DNA from 2 places in the Delftia sp. WSY_10 genome. Region 2 is predicted to be linked to the other one. Evidence: riboswitches for the same ligand, from Rfam matches in the RefSeq annotation. Region 2 holds a riboswitch; the other holds the start of a gene.
What was found. A riboswitch is a leader RNA that binds a small molecule or an ion and turns the genes downstream of it on or off. The one in region 2 is predicted to bind S-adenosylhomocysteine.
Positions count from the first base shown of each region.

Region 1: linked by a shared signal. The riboswitch ahead of ahcY (adenosylhomocysteinase) and the one ahead of metH (methionine synthase) in region 2 are both predicted to bind S-adenosylhomocysteine.

Region 1 is NZ_JBICKY010000012.1:722,773-727,184, forward strand. It holds gene ACF8ML_RS05410 (TlyA family RNA methyltransferase) at 1-664, opposite strand, end outside; gene ahcY (adenosylhomocysteinase) at 822-2,252, opposite strand; S-adenosyl-L-homocysteine riboswitch at 2,323-2,407, opposite strand; gene ACF8ML_RS05420 (response regulator) at 2,415-3,149, opposite strand; gene ACF8ML_RS05425 (sensor histidine kinase KdpD) at 3,161-4,412, opposite strand, start outside.
Region 2 is NZ_JBICKY010000019.1:328,430-332,841, reverse strand. It holds gene metH (methionine synthase) at 1-1,768, opposite strand, end outside; S-adenosyl-L-homocysteine riboswitch at 1,796-1,922, opposite strand; gene ACF8ML_RS10325 (FadR/GntR family transcriptional regulator) at 2,200-3,021, shown strand; gene ACF8ML_RS10320 (transporter substrate-binding domain-containing protein) at 3,018-3,824, shown strand; gene ACF8ML_RS10315 (amino acid ABC transporter permease) at 3,856-4,412, shown strand, end outside.

The DNA.
Region 1 (4,412 bases), on a different contig from region 2:
GGCGGCGGCGCTGCGTGGCCACCGTGCCCTCATCGCGCGCCTTGCCCTTGGCTGCGCGCTCGGCCTTGAAGGCCTCGATCTCGTTTTCCTTGGCGTCGTCGCTGTCGTCGTAGTCCTCGTCGACCACGCCGCCGTTGCGCATCCAGGCATAGGGCGCCACGGGCTGGGTGTCGTTGTCGTCGGGATCTTCTTCCCAGCGTTCGGACAGCACTTCCTCGCAGGCCTCCTGCAGGCCCTCGGCCGTCACCGCGCGGGCATTGACGCCTTCGACGCAGATCACGCGCGCATCCGAGCGCAGCCGGTCATGCAGCTGGCCATGGCCCACGTCCACGCCGATGACCTGGGCGGCGCCTGCCTGCAGCAGGCAGTCGGTGAAACCGCCCGTGCTCTGGCCCACGTCCAGGCAGCGCAGGCCGTCCACCGACAGCTTGGTGGCCGCCAGCGCGCCTTCCAGCTTCAGCCCGCCGCGCGAGATGAACCGGGCCTCGGCCCCGTCCAGCAACTGCAGCTCGGCACCTGCGGGAATCTCGTCACCGTTCTTGGCGACCTTCTTCCACGGCGTCAACGGCGTCATGCGCCACTGCACGCCACCCGCAATCAGCCGCTGCGCCTGCGAGCGCGTGGCCGCATGGCCGGCTTCCACCAAAAATACATCTGCGCGCATAGCGTCGCTCCAGGAAATCTCAGTTGACTAATGCCCGAAACCGGCGCGACCCAACTCAGGGACGCCAAGCAAGGGCCGCCCCGCAGCGAGGGCGTCGTCCCCCTCCCTTGCGAAGCAAGTAGAGAGGGGGAAGCGGCGCAAGCCGCTCAGGGGGTGCTTAGTAGCGGTAGGTTTCGGGCTTGTAGGGACCCTGCTTGTTCACGCCGATATAGGCAGCCTGGCCGTCCGTCAGCTCGGTCAGCATGGCGCCGACCTTCTTCAGGTGCAGGCGGGCAACCTTCTCGTCCAGGATCTTGGGCAGCACGTAGACCTTGCCGACCTCGTAGGCATCGGGCTTGGTGAACAGCTCGATCTGGGCGATGGTCTGGTTGGCGAACGAGGCGCTCATCACGAAGCTGGGGTGGCCGGTGGCGCAGCCCAGGTTCACCAGGCGGCCCTTGGCCAGCAGGATGATCTTCTTGCCGTCAGGGAAGGTGATGTGGTCCACCTGGGGCTTGATCTCTTCCCACTGGTACTGCTCGATGGAGGCGACGTCGATCTCGTTGTCGAAATGGCCGATGTTGCAGACGATGGCTTCGTTCTTCATGGCCACCATGTGCTCGTGGCGGATGATGTCGCGGTTGCCGGTGGTGGTCACGAAGATGTCGGCCTTGTCTGCCGCCCACTCCATGGTCACGACCTTGTAGCCTTCCATGGCCGCCTGCAGGGCGTTGATGGGATCGATCTCGGTGACCCAGACCTGGGCCGACAGCGCGCGCAGCGCCTGGGCGCAGCCCTTGCCCACGTCGCCGTAGCCGGCCACCACGGCGACCTTGCCGGCGATCATCACGTCGGTGGCGCGCTTGATGCCGTCCACCAGCGATTCGCGGCAGCCGTAGAGGTTGTCGAACTTGCTCTTGGTGACGGAGTCGTTGACGTTGATGGCGCGGAACTTCAGCGTGCCCTTGGCCGACATCTCGTTGAGGCGGTGCACGCCGGTGGTGGTCTCTTCGGTCACGCCGATGATGTGGGCGCTCTTGCGCGTATACCAGGTGGGGTCCTGGGCCAGCTTGGCGCGGATGGCGGCGAAGGCGATCTTCTCTTCCTCGGAGGCGGGGTTGTCCAGCACGGACAGGTCCTTTTCGGCGCGCATGCCCAGGTGCAGCAGCATGGTGGCATCGCCGCCGTCGTCCAGGATCATGTTGGGGCCTTCGCCTTCGGTACCGGCGGCGCCGAATTCAAAGATGCGGTGGGTGTAGTCCCAGTAGTCGGCCAGCGATTCACCCTTGATGGCGAACACGGGCGTGCCCGTGGCGGCGATGGCGGCGGCGGCATGGTCCTGCGTCGAGAAAATGTTGCACGAGGCCCAGCGCACGTCGGCGCCCAGAGCCTTGAGCGTCTCGATCAGCACGGCCGTCTGGATGGTCATGTGCAGCGAGCCGGCGATGCGCGCGCCCTTGAGCGGCTGTGCCGCGGCGAATTCCTCGCGCGTGGCCATCAGGCCGGGCATTTCGGTTTCGGCGATCAGGATTTCCTTGCGGCCCCAGGCGGCGAGGGAAATGTCAGCGATGGCCGTGTCGGCGGAAACGGGACGAACAGCAGCGTTCATGGTTTTCTCCAAAAGATGAATGAAAAACCACGTTCTGCGGGAGACGAAAAAAAGCTCACCGCACAGAAAGCGTGGGCGAGCGTCGTTGCAGGTATGACTCCGAGCCTCGCAGACCGCATCTGGTGAATGGGCCTGCTGCAACGCTCCTCGGAGAGGCGCTGATTATACCGATCCCGGGGATGCCTCACCGCCCAGCCCCACAAGCCGGTAGCCCACCTGCAGCTCGGTCACCAGGTGGCGCGGCTGGGCCGGCTCGTCCTCGATCTTCTGGCGCAGATTGGCCATGTGCACGCGCAGGTAATGGGCACGGCCCAGGTATTCGGGTCCCCAGACCTGCAGCAGCAGCTGGCGGTGGGTCATCACACGGCCCTGGGCGGCGATCAGCGCCGCCAGCAGGCGGAATTCGATGGGCGTGAGGTGCACCGGCTGGCCCGCACGCCGCACCTCATGCGTGGCCAGGTCCACCTGCACCTGGCCGAAGTGCACCTGGCTGGATGCAACTGCGCCGCCTGCGGCCCCCAGTTGCTGGCGGCGGCGCAGCATCACGCGCAGCCGGGCCAGCAGCTCGGGCACACCGAAAGGCTTGACCAGGTAATCGTCTGCGCCGGCGTCCAGGGCAGCCACCTTCTCGTCCTCGCGCTCGCGCGCGGAAAGCACGAGCACGGGCACGGAGGACCATCCGCGCAGCTCGGTGAGAACCTGCTTGCCGTCGGCATCCGGCAGGCCCAGGTCGAGGATGACCAGATCGGGCTGGCGGCTCGCCGCCTCGATCAGGCCCCGGCGCGCGCTGTCGGCCTCGAAGACCTGCCAGCCCTCGTCCTCCAGCACCAGGCGCACGAAGCGGCGGATGCCGGGGTCGTCCTCGATCATCAGGATGCGGTTGGTGGGCGTGCTCATGGCGCAAGACTCTAATCGAGCAATGGCTGCTCCGGCACCGGAAAGCGCAGCGTGAACACGGTGCCGGGGCCTGGGCGCGCGGCAGCGGCCTCGATGCGCCCGCCATGGGCCTCGACAATGCTGCGCACCAGCGCCAACCCCAGGCCTATGCCCGAGACGGTGGACTCGGCCGTGCCGCGCGTGAAGGGCTCGAACAGCGTCTCCACGGGCAGGTGTGGCGGCAGGCCGGGCCCGCCATCCTGCACGGCCACAAGCACCTCGCCGTCCTGTTCGCGTGCGTGGATGGTCAGCGGCGTGCCGGCCGGCGTGTACTTGGCGGCGTTGTCCAGCAGGTTGACCAGCACGCGCTCCATGAGCACGGCATCGAGCTGCAGCAGCGGCAGGCTGGCGGGCACGTCGGTGCTGACGGGATGCTCGTGCAGGCGCGCGCGCATCTGGCGCAGCGCGCTGCCGACCACTTCATCCAGCGGCAGCCATTCGCGCTGCAGGTGCACGCCGCCTTGCTGCAGGCGCGCCATGTCCAGCAGGTTCTCCACCAATCGCTGCATGGCCTGGGCCTGGATGCGGACCTGCTCCAGCATGTCGGCTGCGCCGCCCGGCGGCACATGGCGCTGCGCGGCCTCGGCCGCGCCCAGGATGGTGGTCAGCGGCGTGCGCAGGTCGTGCGAGACGGCCGACAGCAAGGTGTTGCGCATGCGCTCGCCCTCCATGGCGATCTGGGTCTGCTGGGCCACGGCCACGAAGTGCTGACGCTCCAGCGCCAGCGCCACCTGGCTGGCACACGCCTCCAGCAGGCGCTGCTCCTCGGGCACCTCCAGGCGCTGGGGCGCACGCAGTTGCAGCACCAGTACGCCCCGCATGCGCACGGGCGCCGCCAGCGGCACGTAGCGGGCCGGCGCGGCCGGCAACGTGTCCGTGCCCTGGCCGGCCTGCTGACCGTGGTCCATGGCCCAGCGCGCAATGCTGTCGTCCATGGGGCAGGAGCCGCCGCCGGCGGGGCGCAGGCGCTCGTCGGCATCGGGCAACAGCAGCCCGGCCTGGGCGTCGAACACGCCCGAGACCGTGCTCAGCGCAATCTCCACCACCTGCTCCTGCGTGAGCGCGCCCGAAAGGTCGCGCGCCAGCCGCGCCAGGGCGCCCGCGCGCCGCTCGCGCTCGGCCGCCACGCGCGCCTCGTGGCGCAGCCGCGCCATGAGCTGGCCGCAGACCAGGGCCACGCCCAGCATCAGCACGAAGGTGAACAGGTACTGCGTGTCGTTGACA
Region 2 (4,412 bases):
ACAGCGGCGTCTTCTTCTTGTTGGCGTGCTGGGTGCGGACCTTGTCGTAGTCGGCCTGGATCTCGGCCAGGTAGTTGCCCTTGTTCTCGCCCAGCAGGCTCTGGGCCACGCTGACGCTGCGCGAGGCATCGGGCACGTAGACCACGGGGCCTTCGTACTTGGGCGCGATCTTGACGGCGGTGTGCACGCGCGAGCAGGTGGCGCCGCCGATCAGCAGCGGAATCTTCTTGATGCGGAAGTAGTCGTCCTTGTGCATCTCGCCGGCGACGTACTGCATCTCTTCGAGGCTGGGCGTGATCAGGCCCGACAGGCCGATGATGTCTGCGCCCTCGGCCTTGGCCTTGGCCAGGATCTCGTGGCAGGGCACCATCACGCCCATGTTGATGACCTCGAAGTTGTTGCACTGCAGGACCACGGTGACGATGTTCTTGCCGATGTCGTGCACGTCGCCCTTGACGGTGGCGATGACGATCTTGCCCTTGCTGGACACGTCCAGGCCCGCCGCTTCCTGCTGGCGCTTTTCCTCTTCGATGTAGGGCACGAGGTGGGCCACGGCCTGCTTCATCACGCGCGCCGACTTGACCACCTGGGGCAGGAACATCTTGCCGGCGCCGAACAGGTCGCCCACGATGTTCATGCCGTCCATGAGCGGACCTTCGATCACGTGCAGCGGGCGGCCGCCGCCCTGCACCACGATCTGCTGGTAGGCCTCTTCGGTGTCGGCGACGATGAAGTCGGTGATGCCGTGCACCAGGGCGTGCGACAGGCGCTCGCCCACGGTCTTCGGGTTCTCGGGCGTGCCGCGCCATTCGAGCTTCTTGCTGTCGTCCTTGGCGGCGCCCTTGGCGGCGTCGGCAATCTCCAGCAGGCGTTCCGCAGCGTCAGGGCGGCGGTTGAGCACCACGTCTTCCACGCGCTCGCGCAGCTCGGGCTCCAGGTCGTCATAGACGCCGACCATGCCGGCGTTGACGATGCCCATGTCCATGCCCGCCGAGATGGCGTGGTAAAGGAACACGGTGTGGATGGCCTCGCGCACGGGGTCGTTGCCGCGGAAGCTGAAGCTCACGTTGGAGACGCCGCCCGAGACCTTGGCGCCGGGCAGGTTCTGCTTGATCCAGCGCACGGCCTCGATGAAGTCCACGGCGTAGTTGTCGTGTTCCTCGATGCCGGTGGCCACGGCGAAGATGTTGGGGTCGAAGACGATGTCCTCGGGCGGGAAGCCCACCTCGTCCACCAGGATGCGGTAGGCGCGCTCGCAGATCTCGATCTTGCGCTGGTAGGTGTCGGCCTGGCCCTTCTCGTCGAAGGCCATGACCACGGCGGCCGCGCCGTAGCGCTTGATCAGCCGGGCCTGGCGCTTGAATTCATCCAGGCCTTCCTTCATGGAGATGGAGTTGACGATGCCCTTGCCCTGCAGGCAGCGCAGGCCGGCCTCGATAACCTCCCACTTGGAGCTGTCCACCATGACCGGCACCTTGGCGATGTCGGGCTCGGAGGCGATGAGGTTCAGGAAGCGCACCATGGCGGCCTTGCTGTCGAGCATGGCCTCGTCCATGTTCACGTCGATGACCTGGGCGCCGTTTTCCACCTGCTGGCGCGCCACGGACAGCGCTTCCTCGTACTGCTCGTTGAGGATCATGCGCGCAAAGGCCTTGGAACCCGTGACGTTGGTGCGCTCGCCCACGTTGACGAACAGCGTGCCCTCGCCGATGGTCACCGGCTCCAGGCCGGACAGCTTCATGGGAGGGGGAGTGAAAGAGGACGACATCAAGCTCACCTGCAAAAACGGCATGGCAACAGGTGAGCGTCGTTGGCACCGTGGGCGCGGTCCGGCCGGGAACCTGCACCTGGCCCAAGCCTGACGCGGCACGCGATCCGGTGTACGGATGGGCGGGTGCCGCGCTGCAACGCTCCTCGGGCCAAAGCCCGGGATTCTACGGCGGCTGGCGGCGGCCTGCAGTGCGGGTTTTACGCCCGCATTCGGGGCAGGCCTGCACAAAGCCATGCGGCACTGCACCAAAGCGCGGCAGCGCGGGCCGCCGGCGGTGCCTTCGGGGCGGATTGTCGATGTCCCATCGCCCCGGATTCTTTGCAATGCCTGAGGACAACGCTCCTTTTTTTGCATCTGGCACGCAATTCGCTATCTGCTGGGTACGTGGTCTGACCAGTCAGGCCAAAACCCTCCACCCGCGCCAGCCCATGCAAAGCATTCCGATCTCGATGGCCCAGACGCTGCAGCAGCACATCCTGAGCGGCCACTACCCCGGCGGCAGCCAGCTGCCGCCGCAGCGCGAGCTGGCCCGGCAGCTGGGCATCAGCCGCGCTTCGCTGCGCGAGGCGCTGTCCATGCTGGAGGCCCTGGGCCTGGTCGAGATCCAGCCGGGCAAGGGCGTGCGCATCAACGGCCCGCACAGCGGCCGTGCACGCATGCACCGCGCCTATGCCACCCCGGCGCTGGGCACGCTGTCGCCGCGCCAGCTGATCGAGCTGCGCCTGGTGCTGGAGCCGGGCTGGGCCGCGCTGGCGGCCGTGCGCGCCGACGACAGCGGCCTGCGCCAGCTGCAATGGACCCAGTCCCAGCTGGCCCACGCCCTGGACCGCAGCGACCTGCTGGCCGCCGCCGACGCCGATCTGCAGTTCCACCTGCTGCTGGCCCAGCTGTCGGGCAACCCGGGCCTGGTGGCCATGGCGCGCCAGCTGGAGCTGGCCATCAGCCACAGCCTGCGCCTGCCCTTTGCCTGGAGCGGCGCCGACGACCAGCCGGTGCGCGAGCACGACGCCATCGTGCAGGCCGTCTGCGCAGGCGATGCGCCGGGCGCTGCGGGCGCCATGCGCGCCCACCTGCTGTCGGCTGCCAGGCGCAGCGGCATCGATCTCGACACACCGGACGACGCGGCGGCGCCCGACGCGACGGCACTCGACGCAACAGCGCCCGACGCAACGGCGCCCGATACATCTGCGCCCGACCCTGACCCGCTTTCCTTTCGCCTCATCCCACCTTCCGAAGGAGCTTTCGCATGACTTCCCCCCTGACACCCCGCCGCGCATTCATCCGCACCGCCCTGGCGGCCGCCACCCTGGCCGCTGCCGGCCTGGGCGGCGCCGCTCATGCCGACATGCTGGCCAACATCCAGAAGGCCGGCGTGCTGCGCGTGGCGATTCCGCAGGACTTCCCGCCCTTCGGCTCGCTGGGCACCGACCTGAAGCTGCAGGGCTATGACATCGACATGGCGGCCCTGGTGGCCCAGGAGCTGGGCGTGAAGGTGGAGCTGGTGCCCGTGACCAGCACCAACCGCATCCCCTTCCTGACCACGGGCAAGGCCGACATCGTCATCTCCAGCCTGGGCAAGAACGCCGAGCGCGCCAAGGTGATCGACTTCACCCAGGCCTATGCGCCCTTCCCCAAGAGCGTCTATGGCCCCAAGGACATGAGCATCAAGGCCCCTGCCGACCTGGCCGGCAAGACCGTGGGCGTGACGCGCGGCTCCACCGAGGACCTGGCCCTCACGCAGGTGGCGCCGGCCTCGGCCACCATCAAGCGCTACGAGGACAACAACGCCACCGCGCAAAGCTACCTGACGGGCCAGGTGCAGCTGGTGACGCTGGGCAACATCGTGGCCAACGCCGTCAACGAGCGCACCAGGCTGCGCCAGCTGGACGTGAAGTTCGCGGTCGAGGACACGCCCTGCTACATCGGCGTGGCCAAGGGCGAGCCGGCGCTGCTGCAGAAGGTGGACGCCATCATCACCAAGCTCAAGGCCGACGGCCGCCTGACCGGCCTGTCCCAGCGCTGGATGAAGATGCCGCTGCCCGCCACCCTGTAACCGCTGCGCCCCTGTTCCCGGAAATCCTTCCATGGCCTATCAATTCGACTTCGGCGCCGTGTTCGACTACAGCGGCCTGCTGGCACAGGGCGCGGGCTTCACGCTGGCGCTGACGGCGGCGGGCGCCGTGCTGGGCGGCGCCATCGGCGTGGCCGGCGGCGTCAGCCGCGCCTGGCGCATTGCGCCGCTGCACTGGCTGTTCAAGGTGTACGTGGAGGGCATACGCAACACGCCCTTCCTGGTGCAGCTGATGTTCGTGTTCTTCGGCCTGCCTTCGCTGGGCGTGCAGATCAACGAATGGCAGGCCTGCCTGCTGACCACGGTGATCAACCTGGGCGCCTACATCACCGAGATCGTGCGCGCCGGCATCCAGGAGACGCCGCGCGGCCAGCTGGAAGCCGCTGGCGCGCTGGGCATGGGCCGCTGGGCGGTCTTCCGCCATGTGGTGCTGCGCCCTGCGCTGCAGCGGGTCTGGCCCTCGCTGAGCAGCCAGATCGTGATCGTGATGCTGGGCACCTCGGTGGTCTCGCAGATCGCGGCCCAGGACCTGACGTTTGCGGCCAACTTCATCCAGTCGCGCAACTTCCG